3 regions of the Pseudoalteromonas sp. BSi20480 genome follow, and region 3 is predicted to be linked to each of the others. Evidence: predicted binding sites of a transcription regulator. Region 3 holds the regulator's gene; each other region holds the start of a gene.

Region 1 (5,024 bases), on a different contig from region 3:
AAAAAGACAGTCACGACCTGCACCTAAATAGTCACCCCGAATACGCAGAGCAATTAAAACATATACAACAAACGACTGCACAACATGTTTTTAACTATATTGAAGAACATATTTTTATGATGATTGGCGCATTTGGCTTAAAGGTTTATCATCCAAAAACGGGGGAAGTAGTAGACTTAACTCAAGAAAATTTTGATGAAGTGGGTAAGCCACAGCTCCCTGTCCTTGTGCAGCAAATATTTAGATTAGGTAATATCCAAGCGCAGAAATACGAGGTAAATAAAGGGGGTTATCCTTACTGGCACAGCGAAGTGTATCCTCAGTTACAACACAATGAAGCCCTGCATCGTGTACTTTTATTTATGTTTTACTTAAACGATGTCGAGGAAGGTGGAGAAACGGAGTTTTATTATCAAAACCGTAAAATAGCCCCTAAAAAAGGCACCATGGTGATAGCGCCTGGCTACTTTACGCATACACATAGGGGTAATAAGCCAGTATCAAACGATAAGTATATTTTAACCTCGTGGGTGCTATTTAACCGTGCAGAGCAAATATATGGTGCACCTAAAAGCTAAACCAATAAATAAGCCATAAGTAACACTTATGGCTTATTTATATATTTAGCAGACGGCCTATTTAACCAAGTAGCTCGTCAAACATATCAAACAGCTTATCAAGCTCTTCGACTGTGTTGTAATGCATACAACCAATACGTACTACACCGCCTGTATCAAGCACGTTTAATTGCTTACACAAACCTTGCGCGTAAAAATGTCCATCCCACACACATATATGCTGTTTGCCTAAAAACTCTGAAACGGCGCGTGGCTCTACACCTTCAAATGTTAAAGCAAACGTAGGGGTACGTTCGTTTAATCGATCAAAGTCATCAATACCGTACAACTTTATACGAGGGTAATTAACTAAGCGCGTTAAAAAGTGTTCACTGAGCGCCATCTCGTGCTGTTTAGTTTTAGCAAACGCAGCTGTTAGCTTTTCACGGCGTGTATGGCCATCATCAAGCTCGCTAATTGCAGCAATGTAATCAACAGCGGCAATAAAGCCTGCCATTGCTTCAAAGCTTTGGGTACCTGTTTCCCAACGTCCCGGCGCTACATCTTTAGCAGGCTCTACTTTGTAAGGCGTAAAACCTTCAAGATGCTCTTTTTTACCGTACACCATCCCTAAGTGTGGGCCAAAAAACTTATACGCTGAGCAGGCTAAAAAGTCGCAATCAAGGGCTTGTACATCAATAAGCTCGTGCGGCGCATAATGTACCGCATCAACATACACAAGAGCGCCTACAGCATGAGCTAGCTCTATAATGCGTTCAATATCGTTAATTGAGCCTGTAGTATTTGAAGCATAGGTAACAGCCACCAACTTAGTCTTGCTGTTTAATAAGCTTTCAAACTGCGTCATATCTAGGCTGCAATCGGCTTCATTAATCAAGGCAGTATTAACCTTAACGCCTTTATCTTCTGCGGCTTGCTGCCATGATGACACGTTTGAGAAGTGATCGGCGTTAGTTACAATGATCTCATCACCGGCTTGCCAATCGCGCGAAATAGCTCGGCTAAAGCTAAAGGTAAGGCTTGTCATGTTTGGGCCAAACACAATATTTTGAGCACTTTGCGCATTAAGTAAATCTGCTGCAGCTTGGCGTGCATTTGCCATTAGCTCAACAGTTTTATCGCTTGAAAAAAACGCACCACCTAGGTTTGAATTGTAGTGTCCTAAATAAGCAGACATTGCATTAAGCACTGACTGCGGCACTTGAGAGCCACCAGGGCCGTCTAAAAATATCGGCGATTTACCATCAACACTTTGCATTAATGCCGGAAACTGCTCACGTAATTGCGCTATATTCATGAGCATTCCTTAAGAGGTAAGTACAAAGCAATCCAGGTAACCTGGTTTGCTGGCATCAACTTTGTTCATTGGTGTGGCGTTATGCCACACTTGACGGTCGTTTATTAGCGCAAACATGCCGTCTTTAATTTCCATTTTGAAACATGGCTCAGCTTGTTTGTTTTCGTATACAAGTAACTCGCCACCTTCTAAGTTTTCGTGCGAAACACCGCATATACATACATGATCAAAACCATCTTGATGCACGCCTTCAGGCGCTGCTGGCGTATCGCTATCAATGGCTAACATTCTAAATTGATGTATTTCAATATCGCGATCTTCATCAATACCGGTAAGCTGGCAAAACTCACTGACAATACTTTTCATGCCATCTGATTCAAGTAGGCTTTGCTCTAAATTTTCGTAAGTACGTTCAACGTTACCTTGAAACGTATTAATCGAATCGTCTTGAACAAATGCTTTGGCAGCTTGCAATTTTAGCTTACCATTTTGAAATTTAATTACTGAATAACGACGCTTACGAAATTCGCCATCTGCATATGGATTTGCAGGTAGGTTATCAAAAGAAGGCTTAACCAAATCAATATTTGCTTGGTTAATAAAACGAAGTTGCAGTAAATTCTGGTTGTTTAATGCAGTCATGAAATCTCGCCTAAAATAATGAGAATATTAAAAGAGATTTTAATGCATGTTGCGAGGAATTATTGCTTTATTATCCAACTTAAATGTGAAAAATACTTAATTTTAATTCAGTATAAGGCTATTAAAGCATGAATAATCTAAATTATATTTAAACAATAAAAAAACCCGCCGAAGCGGGTTTTTTATTCAAACTCTATAAATTAAACAGCTTGCTGAATAATTACGTTGTCTGCTTTTTTAGTGTACTGAGGCATACGGTGGAAGTTCAAGTAACGGTAAGTATCTGCTGCCGTTGCATTGATTTTCGCTGCATATTCCTGGTACTCAGCCGGAGTAGGTAATTTACCTAAAATTGCCGCCACTGCAGCAAGTTCTGCTGATGCTAAGAATACGTTTGCGCCTGTACCTAAACGGTTAGGGAAGTTACGTGTTGAGGTAGAAACAACCGTTGCTTTATCTGCAACGCGTGCTTGGTTACCCATACACAGTGAACACCCTGGAGTTTCAATACGTGCACCTACACGACCAAAGATACCGTAGTAACCTTCGTCTGTAAGTTGGTCTTTATCCATCTTCGTTGGTGGAGCAACCCAAAGTTGTGTTGGAATACGACCAGTAAAGCCATCTAATAATTTACCTGCGGCACGGAAATGACCAATATTAGTCATACAAGAACCGATAAATACTTCATCGATTTTCTCGCCTGTAACGTCAGATAGTAAACGCGCATCATCTGGGTCATTCGGAGCACAAAGTACCGGCTCTTTAATATCAGCTAGGTCGATTTCAAGTACGTGCTTGTATTCTGCATCCGCGTCAGCTTCCATAAGTTCTGGGTTAGCCAACCAATCTTGCATTGCAGTAATACGACGCTCGATTGTACGAACATCGCCGTAACCTTCAGAGATCATCCACTTAAGCATAACAATGTTAGACTCAAGGTACTCAGAGATAGACTCTTTAGAAAGCTTAACAGTACAACCTGCAGCTGAACGTTCTGCTGATGCATCTGATAGTTCAAATGCTTGCTCAACAGTTAAGTGCTCAACACCTTCAATTTCTAGTACACGGCCAGAGAATTCGTTGATTTTACCTTTCTTCTCAACCGTTAATAAGCCTTCTTTGATACCGTAGTAAGGAATTGCATGAACAAGATCACGTAATGTGATACCTGGCTGCATTTCACCTTTAAAGCGAACCAAAATAGACTCAGGCATATCAAGTGGCATAACACCTGTTGCTGCTGCGAATGCTACTGCACCTGAACCCGCTGGGAACGAAATACCTAATGGGAAACGAGTATGTGAATCACCACCAGTACCTACGGTATCTGGTAATAACATACGGTTTAACCACGAGTGAATTACACCATCACCTGGACGAAGTGAAACACCGCCACGGTTCATTATGAAATCAGGAAGCGTATGGTGCGTGTTTACGTCAATTGGTTTAGGGTAAGCAGAGGTATGACAGAATGACTGCATTGTTAAATCTGCAGAGAAACCTAAACATGCTAAGTCTTTAAGTTCATCACGTGTCATAGGACCAGTAGTATCTTGCGAACCTACAGTAGTCATTTTAGGCTCACAGTATTGGCCTGGGCGAATACCGGCTACGTTACATGCTTTACCAACCATTTTTTGCGCTAGTGTAAAGCCTTTGTCTGACTCTTCAGTCACTGCTGGTACTTTAAATACATCAGTAGCACCTAAACCTAAAGATGTACGTGCTTTGTCTGTTAAACCACGACCAATGATAAGTGGAATACGACCACCAGCACGAACTTCATCAAGGATTACATCTGATTTAAGTTCGAAAGTAGAGATAACATCATCAGTACCATGGCGTTTAACAACACCTTCGTATGGGTAGATGTCGATTTGGTCACCCATGTTGAACTCGTCAACATTTAACTCGATTGGTAATGCGCCAGAATCTTCCATTGTGTTAAAGAAGATAGGTGCAATTTTGTTACCTAAACATACACCACCAACACGTTTATTTGGTACAAATGGGATATCATCGCCCATAAACCAAAGCACAGAGTTAGTAGCTGACTTACGAGAAGAACCAGTACCTACAACGTCACCTACATAAGCAAGTGGTAAGCCTTTAGTTTTTAGTTCTTCAAGCTGAACGATAGGACCTACTTCACCTGCTTTATCTGGGTTTATGCCATCACGCTCATTTTTTAGCATTGCCAAAGCATGAAGTGGGATATCAGGACGTGACCATGCATCTGGTGCAGGTGATAAGTCATCGGTGTTTGTTTCACCCGTTACTTTAAATACAGTAACAGAGATTTTTTCAGCTACTGCTGGCTTATTTGTAAACCATTCAGCTGCAGCCCAAGATTCGATAATTTGCTTAGCAAACGCATTGCCCGCTTTGGCTTTCTCTTCTACGTCGTAGAAAGCATCAAACATAAGTAATGTGTTTGAAAGGCCTTTTACTACGATTGGCGCTAATGATTCGTCATCAAGTAGGTCAATCATTGGCGCGATGTT
Region 2 (5,024 bases), on a different contig from region 3:
ATCGCAGCTGAGTCAAAGCGTTTGTAAAGCGCTTCTGCAGGCTCTACATCATCAATACTAATTCCATTTTCTGGTAATTTAAGAGCCAGCATATCGCGTAATGTTGAAATAGGGCGATTGTTAACAAGCTTTGCATACTCGTTGTAATCTCTGTATTCACCAGAGCGAACTGCTACCTGCAGTGTTTGGATCACATCTGGGTTGTATGCATGGTATTCACCACCATGTACGTATTTAAATAAACCACCATGGCTAAGTAACTTACGCTTACTTAAAGCAAGCTTGTGTAAGCTTTGTTGATCGTCATCAAAGTCTGTAAAACATGCGCCTTTAATGCGGCTAGCCACACCTTTAAAACACATATCAACAACAGCATCTGATAAACCCACCGCCTCAAATAACATTGAGCAGCGGTAAGAAGCGACTGTACTAATGCCCATTTTAGACATTATTTTGTATAAGCCTTTGTTTACTGCTTTACGATAAGCAAGGGTTACCTCGCAGTAAGATTTATCGATGATTTTACTGTCACTCATCGCAACTAACGACTCATACGCTAGGTATGGGTAAATAGCTGTTGCGCCAAAACCAAGTAACACTGCAAATTGATGAGGGTCTCTTACGCTACCCGTTTCAATAATGATGTTTGATTCACAGCGTAAATTGTTATCAACCAAACACTTTTGCACTGCACCTACAGCCATAGCCGCAGGGATAGGTAGGTTTACATCGTCAAAATTACGATCAGTTAAAATAAGCATGATAGAGCCAGCAGCTGCTTTCTCTTTTGCTTTATCGCAAATGCGTTTAACTGCGTTTTCTAAGCCTTCTTCAACAGTGTAAGTAATATCAATTTTACAATAGCTGTAATGCGCTTCATCTGCATTTAGTAGCTGCTGCATGTCTGCATACATTAAAATAGGTGTATCGAACTGTAAGCGCTTAGCGTGCCCTGTTGTTTCATTAAACACATTTTGTTCGCTACCAATACACGTAGCCAAAGACATAACATGGTTTTCGCGAAGAGGATCAATTGGCGGGTTAGTGACTTGTGCAAACTTTTGACGGAAATAATCGTATAGTGAACGATGCCCTTCGCTTAACACAGCAAACGGAGTGTCATCACCCATTGAGCCAGTCGCTTCTTGCCCGTTTTCACCCATTACACGAATAACGCTATCCAACTCTTCATTGGTATAACCAAACATTTTTTGATATTTAGCTAACGTTTCATCGTCAAATGAACGATTGCCTGCATCTTGCTCTTTTAATTCTTCAAAGGGAGTCAAGCGCTTAACATTTTCTTCAAGCCACGACTTATAAGGATGGCGAGATTTTAAATCTTGGTCGATTTCGTCTGAGTGCCAAATTTTCCCCAATTTGGTATCAATTACTAAAAGCTCACCCGGACCCACTCGGCCTTTTTCAACTACTTCATCGGCGGTGTAATCCCAAATGCCCACTTCAGAAGCAAGAGTAATAAAACCATCTTGTGTAATTACATAACGCGCAGGACGAAGACCATTTCGGTCTAAGTTACAGGCTGCAAAGCGGCCATCTGACATAACAATCCCCGCAGGACCGTCCCATGGCTCCATGTGCATAGAGTTAAAGTCATAAAATGCACGTAAATCGTCATCCATAGCACGGTTTTTTTGCCATGCAGGCGGCACAAGCATGCGCATTGCACGGAATAAATCCATGCCACCGGCTAAAAATAGCTCTAGCATGTTATCGAGGCTTGACGAATCTGAGCCTGTTTCATTAACAAACGGCGCTGCGCTTTGTAAATCTGGAATAAGTGGAGACGAAAATTTATACGAGCGAGCACGAGCCCACTGACGGTTACCCTCAATGGTGTTAATTTCACCATTATGCGCTAAATAACGGAAAGGCTGAGCAAGTGGCCAACGAGGCTGTGTGTTTGTTGAAAAGCGCTGATGGAAAACACAAATTGCGCTGGTCATACGAATGTCAGCTAAGTCTAAATAAAAATTAGGCAAATCTGCAGGCATCATAAGGCCTTTATAGATAGTCACTAATCCAGATAAACTTGCAATGTAAAATGATTCATCGTCTGCTAAACGTTTTTCAGCACGACGGCGCGCTACGTATAAGCGACGTTCTAAATCTTTTGAACGCCAACCTTCAGGTGCGCTTACAAAAATTTGCTCAAAGCCCGGTAATTGCTGCACAGCAATTGGACCCAGCATTGATGGGTCGGTAGGCACTTCGCGCCAGCCTAAAATATTTAGCGTTTCTTTTTCTAATTCTTCGCTAAGAATTTCCTTTGCAGCTTGTGCTAAAACAGGATCTGAATTTAAAAAGATCATGCCTACTGCATAGTTTTTACCAAGGTGCCAGTTATGCTCACTTGCAATAGCACGGAAAAAACTATCTGGTTTTTGCAAAAGCAAACCACAGCCATCGCCTGTTTTACCATCAGCAGAAATACCGCCACGGTGTTGCATACGATCCAACCCAGTAATAGCAGTACGAATAAGCCGGTGACTAGCCTGACCATTAACTTGGGCAATTAAGCCAAAGCCACAATTTTCTTTCTCTAATTTCGAGTCGTATAACATAGACCCCTCCCCTTGCTTCACTGTTAGCGTTAATGAACTGCTCGACGATTTGCTAACAGCCGGTCAAAACTAGCCTCTATATCAAATAGAGTCAACAGTAATTTGAATACATATTCACATTCTTGAATATTTCTCACTTCATAGCAAGATTTCTTTTTTATCATTTTTATTAACATTTAGCGGTGTTTTCATCGTTATTTTTTCATGACACTGGTGTCAAGTTTAACATTTTGTAAAAATAGCTCTAAATCAAAACGCAGTTTACGTAAACGTAAACCTAAATATTAGTGAATAAATATTCAATTATAGGAATTTATAAAATGTGGGGATTATGCAAATAATATTACCCCTTTTCATTAACGAATTATAAAAGGGATAAATACAGGTAGAATTATGTTCCTTATTCTTCATTCAGCTTAAAAACTGTAATTTAACCACTCATTACTTTGATTAATTATTCGTAAATAGAAAAATAAAACCAGTCAAAGCTTAAATGTCACCCCGCTATTTAATCGCCTGAGTAGCTTAGCTTTAAAATACACTTACACTTTGAGTTCACTGTAGTTGCGACGTTATTGGTTTTCTTGTACCCGCAACGCAGTATTTACTCTTTATATATTGCTTTTTATGTGTCCGAAGCGGACACATAAAGTGTCCGCGGACATATTACTTTAATAAATAAATTATTAAGTATATTAATATCAATAGGTTAAATTTTGGCATGCTAATCGTATAGTGTAATTTAGTAATTATTATTTGGAAGAATTATGTTCACTTTAAGCTTATTTTTACTCTCGCCACTAGCCGCCATTTTTGCAGCACTACTTTATGTCATGTTTGAAAAAAATATAAATTCATTTAGTTAGGGTTGAATAATGATTAAAGATACCAGTGCTCAAGACATACAAGTTAAAACACTCGCAAACCATAAAAAACGTTTTCTTTTAATTATCGCTGTGTTGTTACTTATTATTGCTGCTACTTATGGAGTTATGTCAGGCTCGGATGCAACTAAATCATTTAGCCAAGAAAAGGTGCAAATAGCAAAAGTAGAAATTAAAACGCTTGTTCGCGATGTAGCCGCAAGTGGAAAAATTGTTGCCGCCAATGCGCCACATATCTACAGCCCAGAGAGAGGCTTTGTAAGCTTGCACGTTAAAGCTGGCGATACAGTTACCAAAGGCGACGAGCTTGCTGTTCTTCATAGCCCTGAACTTACCAATGAATTAAAACAACAACAATCCGTATTACAACGCTTAGAGGGTGAACTTAAAAGGCAACACCTACAATCAAGAAGAGACACTTTAACCCTTACAAAAACACTCGATATGGCAAGTGTAGAATTAAACGCAGCACAAAGAGAAGATCGTCGCGCAAAACTATCAATTAAAAAGCATTTAATAAGCCAAATAGACCTTGAAAAAGCAATAGACGACTTATCACGTGCTCAGCTTACCTATAAACACGCACAGCAAGAGGTGGCACTTGCTAAAGATACACTCGCATTTGAATTGCAAGCTGCTAAAAGTGATGTAGAGCGTCAGCAGCTGATCGTTGATGAATTACATAGAAAAGTAAATGAGCTGTCAATTCGGGCCACAGTGACAGGCATTGTTGGTAATCTGCTTGTGCAACAAAAAGCAGCCGTCACGCAAAGTCAGCCTCTGATGACACTCGTTGATTTAAGTCATTTTGAAGCACAGTTGCAGGTGCCAGAAAGTTACGCAAACGAACTCGGGTTAGGTATGGACGTAGAGCTTAAATTAGGGAACGAAACAATAATGGGGGTGCTATCGGCTATATCACCCGAAGTTAATAATCGCGAAGTAACCACACGTGTTCGCTTTACAAGCAACAGCAATAACATTCGCCAAAATCAACGTTTAACCGCGCGTATTTTACTCGACAATCGCCAAAATGTGCTGCAGGTAAAGCGAGGCGCTTTTATGCAACAAGGCGGCATTGTTGCATATAAAATAGACGGTAATTTTGCAAGACGTATACCTATATCCGTAGGTGCCACCAGCATTAACGCGGTAGAAATTTTAAGCGGCTTAAATGAAAACGACGAAATAATAATTTCTAGCTACAACCAATTTAACCAAGCAGACACGCTTTTATTAAATTAGAAGCGCTCTCAACCAGCGCCAATTTAAGGAAAAACCATGTTACAAATGAAAAACATAAGTAAAGTATACCAAACTGAAATGGTTCAAACTCACGCATTAAGAGACTTTAATTTAAATGTAAATGAAGGCGAATTTATAGCTGTCACAGGCCCTAGCGGCTCTGGGAAAACTACTTTTTTAAATATTGCCGGAATGTTAGAACCCTTTAGTGAAGGTGATTATATTTTAGATGGTGTAAACGTGGGTAGCCTAAACGACAACCAACGTGCCGATTGCCGAAATCAAAAAATTGGTTTTATCTTTCAAGGTT
Region 3 (5,024 bases):
TTAAGCGCTAATGCCAGTGATTTTAACTTCAGTGAACCATTGACGGTGGCCCATTTGCTTACGAGAATGCTTACGGCGTCTAAATTTAACAACCTTAATTTTCTCACCGCGACCATGTGAAACAACCTCAGCTGTTATCTTACCACCGTTTACGAACGGTACACCGATCTCGATCTTCTCACCATCAGCAACTAAAAGCACTGAATCAAATTCAACTGCCGCACCAGTTTCAACGTCTAATTTTTCAAGACGAATCGTTTGACCTTCAGTCACACGATGCTGTTTACCACCACTTTGGAAAACCGCGTACATAATTAACTCCGTCTGTGCACCCTCAAATCGGCGCAACTAAAATATTCTTCGATAGGGCGCGAAGTTTACGCTAACGCGAAATAACTAGCAAGCCTATTTTGTAATTAAAATGAATAAAAAGTAGCTGCTTTGAGAGCAATTCAATATTTTCTCTATTTTATATTAATTAAGCCTTTTGCCAAGCGCTTTTTAACTCTTTGCAAAAATAACCCTACTAATAAAATTACAACCTGCGTCGACCATTATTCAAACTCAAAAACCATCTTTCATCGTCTAGTAATTAAACACATTTGTGATTGAATTAAGCACTTATTAAGCACTTTAGGTAGGTTTTTAAATCAATCGTCACAAAATATCGAGCTAGTGCGTTTTTTGTTGTACAATCTGCGCCGTTCACACATAAAAATTGGCTCGGAGATCAATGGATATAAAAGCTATCCAGGCGTTAATAGAAAGCGATATGAATGACGTCAATCAACTTATACATGCGCAAATGCGCTCAGAGGTGGCGTTAGTAAACCAACTTGGTTTATACATAGTTAATAGCGGCGGCAAACGCGTTCGCCCTATGTTGGCTATTTTAGCTGCCAAAGCGCTAGGTTATACTGGTAAAGACCACATTACACTTGCGACCATTGTTGAGTTTATTCACACCGCGACCTTATTACACGACGACGTTGTTGATGAGTCAAACTTACGCCGAGGCACCCCGACCGCTAACGCTGAATTTGGTAATGCTGCTAGCGTATTAGTTGGCGACTTTATATACACGCGCTCATTCCAGTTAATGGTTGGTTTAGGCAAAATGCAAATTATGCAAATACTCGCCGATGCTACCAATATCATTGCTGAAGGTGAAGTGCTGCAACTTATGAATTGCAACGATCCAGACACAACCGAAGCCAGCTACATGCAAGTTATTTACTCCAAAACGGCTAAGCTGTTTGAAGCTGCTACCGGGCTTGCTGCTATTATTACCAACAATGATGAAGCCACGCTCAATGCATTAAACTTATACGGTATGCACTTAGGTACGGCATTTCAACTTGTTGACGATGTGCTTGATTATAACGCCGATGCAGACCAGCTAGGTAAAAATATAGGCGATGATCTAGCCGAAGGTAAGCCTACCCTACCACTTATATATGCAATGCAACACGGTAATGCGCATCAAACACAGTTAATTCGTGATGCCATTGAGCACAGTAATGGTATGGAACATTTAGAAGAGATTTTATCTACGTTAAAACAAACCAATGCGCTTGAGTTTACAATGCAAAAAGCAGAGCTTGAAGCCGATAAAGCAATTGCTTGCTTAGATTTTCTACCAGAATCTGAATACAAGCACGCATTGGTAAGCTTAGCCCGTATAGCCGTTGACCGTGATCACTAGCCTTAACGAGCCTCTTATTCAACATTAAGAGTAAATAACATTCGAGCAACAAAAAAAGCCTGCAAATAGCAGGCTTTTTTAATGCTCATTCTGGCTATTACGCCATGAAATCAACACCTTCTTTGATGTCTTTTTTCAGTGTTTCAAGCATATCGTTCTTCGCTTTTTCTTCAAACGCGCTTAGCTCGCCGTAAGAAAGAATTTCTTCAACGCCGTTTTTACCTAAACGTACTGGGTGTGCAAAATACTCTGCATCCCCATCTTCAACAGCAACGTATGCGTAATCTACAACATCTTCACCTTGTAGGCCTTTAACTAAAGACATACAAAAACGTGCTGCAGCAGCACCCATTGATAATGTAGCTGAACCACCACCTGCTTTAGCGTTTACTACTTCAGTACCTGCATTTTGGATACGTGGAGTAAGTGCTGCAACTTCGTCTTCAGTGAAAGTTACGCCTTCCACTTGAGAAAGTAGAGGAAGAATAGTTGTGCCAGAGTGACCACCAATTACTGGTACTTTAACTGTAGCAACGTCTACGCCTTTAAGTTCAGCAACAAATGCTTCTGAACGAATCACGTCAAGCGTAGTAATACCAAATACACGGCTTGCATCGTATGTGCCTGCTTTTTTGAACACTTCAGCAACAATCGGTACTGTGCCGTTTACTGGGTTCGTAATGATACCCACAAGTGCTTTAGGACAACTAGCTACAATGCCTTCAGCTAGTGTTTTAATGATACCGGCATTTACGTTAAATAAATCTGCACGATCCATACCTGGTTTACGTGGCATACCCGCTGGGATTAAAACAATATCAGCACCGTCAAGCGCTTTGTTTAAATCGTCTGCGCCAAAACCTGCTACTTTAACATCAGTTGGGATGTGTGATAGGTCAACAGCAACACCTGGTACAACTGGTGCAACATCGTAAAGTGATAATTCAGAACCAGCTGGTAAGCCTGTTTTTAATAGTAAAGACAATGCTTGACCGATACCGCCTGCAGCACCTAATACAGCAACTTTCATTGGAATTCTCCGTCATTTGAGGTAGGAAATACTTGTGGCCCTTAAGATAATGAAATTAGCGCCTAAAAACAAATTTATCGGGCCTATTTTGCGATATTTTCGACCATAGTTGTAAACTTTGGTGGTTTATCGCATCAAACTGTCAAGTTGACTAAACAACTGCTGCATAATTATTCATTTTTGTGTAGTATTTACAGCATAAATAACAATAATGAATAAAGACTATGCAACCTCAAGATAAACAAGAAGCATTGGTAAAAGCGTTTAAATCACTTTTAAAAGAAGAAAACTTTGGCTCTCAGGGCGAGATAGTTGATGCGCTTAAAGAGCAAGGCTTTGACAATATAAGCCAGAGTAAAGTGTCACGCATGTTAAGTAAGTTTGGTGCTGTGCGAACCCGCAACGCTAAACAAGAAATGGTTTACTGCCTACCCGCTGAAATGGGAGTGCCGACAGCTAAAAGCCCATTACGCCAGTTAGTCATTGATATTATGCATAATGAAATGATGATCATTATTCGCACCAGCCCAGGCGCTGCGCAGCTTATTGCCCGCTTACTTGACTCGTTAGGAAAGGCCGATGGTGTATTAGGTACTATTGCCGGAGACGATACTATATTTATTGCTCCAGCAAAAATTTCTGAAATAGATGTCACACTTGAACGTGTACGTATTTTGTTTGATACGGTTTAAATTTGCTTTAAAAACCCAACTGAGGGGGCAAAAAAAGCTGACCCCATATCGGCTTGAGTAAAATCAAGCCAATGATCGTAACACTCCCCCTCTCCTAAACGGCTATTTAATACAGCCTCAAATGCAGTACCAGTACTTGCGCAGCTTATGCATAACATACCTTGCTCATAAACATCGCCATAAGGCATGCTTTGATTCAACAAAAGGGGTTGCCCCTCTTCATCTTTTAACTCACTACGCGTGGCATGACTGGTATTTAATGCTGGGGTTATAAGCGTATTATCAAGTCGTGTACGGCCCATAATTTGCTCTTGCTCACTGAGCGATAAGTGCTGCCAAACAGTTAAGTCGTGTTTATAGCGCTGAACATGAATATAACTTCCCTGATCTTCAAAACAACCAGGTTTATTAATTAAAGCAGTTGAACGCTTTTTTCTTCCATGTGGCATATCACCACCATAAATAAAACCATTAAAATCTCGGCCATCTAAAAAACGAAAGTTACGTATTTGCTCCACCAGCTCTACATCAGGTGCAAAAAGCTTTAAAACTTGCAATGCAAATAAGTGGTTTACGTCTTCTCTGTCTGAACGCACCTGCACAAACAAGTCGCACGGCTGAACACTCATTTGGTGATCTGGATGATTTATATTAGGAAAGCTTTGCAACTCACTAGGAATATACTCAGGAAGAATATGAGGCCAATATTGGGCGCCAATGGCAACAACGCACGACAACATCGACTCTGAAAACTGATCATTAAACTCTTCTTCGATTGCGCTTACTTGTTTTAATTTAGCGCGCAATGATTCGTCTTGACCATCAAACACATTAAAAAATAAATGCAAACCATGCAGGTTTGCTTCAGCACAAATCCCAGATTGCGCTTGCGCCATTGTTATTCCTCAGTTTTACAGATATAAACACAGTGAATGACATTAATTATGATTCAAAAAAATTCACTGTGTGGGGTTTATTTTTATTATAACCTGCTCATTGATTTCAAATGATTGGCCATATTGCGCTTCAACTTCAAGCGTTTGTTCGGCTATAACAACTTTATAAACATACGCAGAGCCAATAAAGCGACGACTTAATATTGTAGCCCGTTTACTGAGTTTGTCACTTTGACACTCTTGCACAAGTTCAATTTGGTGAGGTCGCACATATAACTCACCACTACATGGATAGCAGCTCGTTTGCATATCTGACTCAACGGTGCCAAAAGGTGTTTTATATTCAGTAGCCGTTAATGCTTCTGCGGATAAGTATATGCCTTGACCTAGAAACTCTGCAACCACCTTTGACCTAGGAGCAGCAAAAAGCTGCTCTGGCGTGCCTTGTTGGGCAATACTACCGCGATCCATAATGGCAAGCGTATCAGAAAAAGCAAAAGCCTCTTCTTTTGAATGGGTAACAAATACCGCTGATACTTGTTGCGCCTTAATAATACGGCGAATATCTGCAATTAATTCAAAACGAACTTGGGTATCTATATTTGAAAACGGCTCATCAAGAAGTAGTAAACTTGGTTTATAAGCCAACGCACGGGCAATCGCAACGCGTTGCTGCTGCCCACCAGAAAGCTGGTGAGGAA

Evidence for each region. The regulator ArgR, encoded in region 3, controls arginine synthesis, uptake and breakdown. The targets are predictions, from matches to a motif close to ANTGAATANNTATTCANT.
Region 1: the regulator ArgR is predicted to act here: its motif matches at 2,579-2,596, upstream of P20480_RS15370 (2OG-Fe dioxygenase family protein).
Region 2: the regulator ArgR is predicted to act here: its motif matches at 2,687-2,704, upstream of gltB (glutamate synthase large subunit).

Annotation. Positions count from the first base shown of each region.
Region 1 is NZ_BADX01000022.1:23,689-28,712, reverse strand. It holds gene P20480_RS15360 (2OG-Fe(II) oxygenase) at 1-578, shown strand, start outside; gene P20480_RS15365 (cysteine desulfurase-like protein) at 640-1,875, opposite strand; gene P20480_RS15370 (2OG-Fe dioxygenase family protein) at 1,885-2,517, opposite strand; gene acnB (bifunctional aconitate hydratase 2/2-methylisocitrate dehydratase) at 2,718-5,024, opposite strand, start outside.
Region 2 is NZ_BADX01000154.1:11,924-16,947, reverse strand. It holds gene gltB (glutamate synthase large subunit) at 1-2,585, opposite strand, end outside; gene P20480_RS03335 (efflux RND transporter periplasmic adaptor subunit) at 3,461-4,714, shown strand; gene P20480_RS03340 (ABC transporter ATP-binding protein) at 4,751-5,024, shown strand, end outside.
Region 3 is NZ_BADX01000134.1:23,375-28,398, reverse strand. It holds gene rplU (50S ribosomal protein L21) at 1-312, opposite strand; gene ispB (octaprenyl diphosphate synthase) at 734-1,705, shown strand; gene mdh (malate dehydrogenase) at 1,803-2,735, opposite strand; gene argR (transcriptional regulator ArgR) at 2,960-3,427, shown strand; gene P20480_RS05840 (Dyp-type peroxidase) at 3,424-4,323, opposite strand; partial or broken gene P20480_RS05845 (ABC transporter ATP-binding protein) at 4,370-5,024, opposite strand, start outside.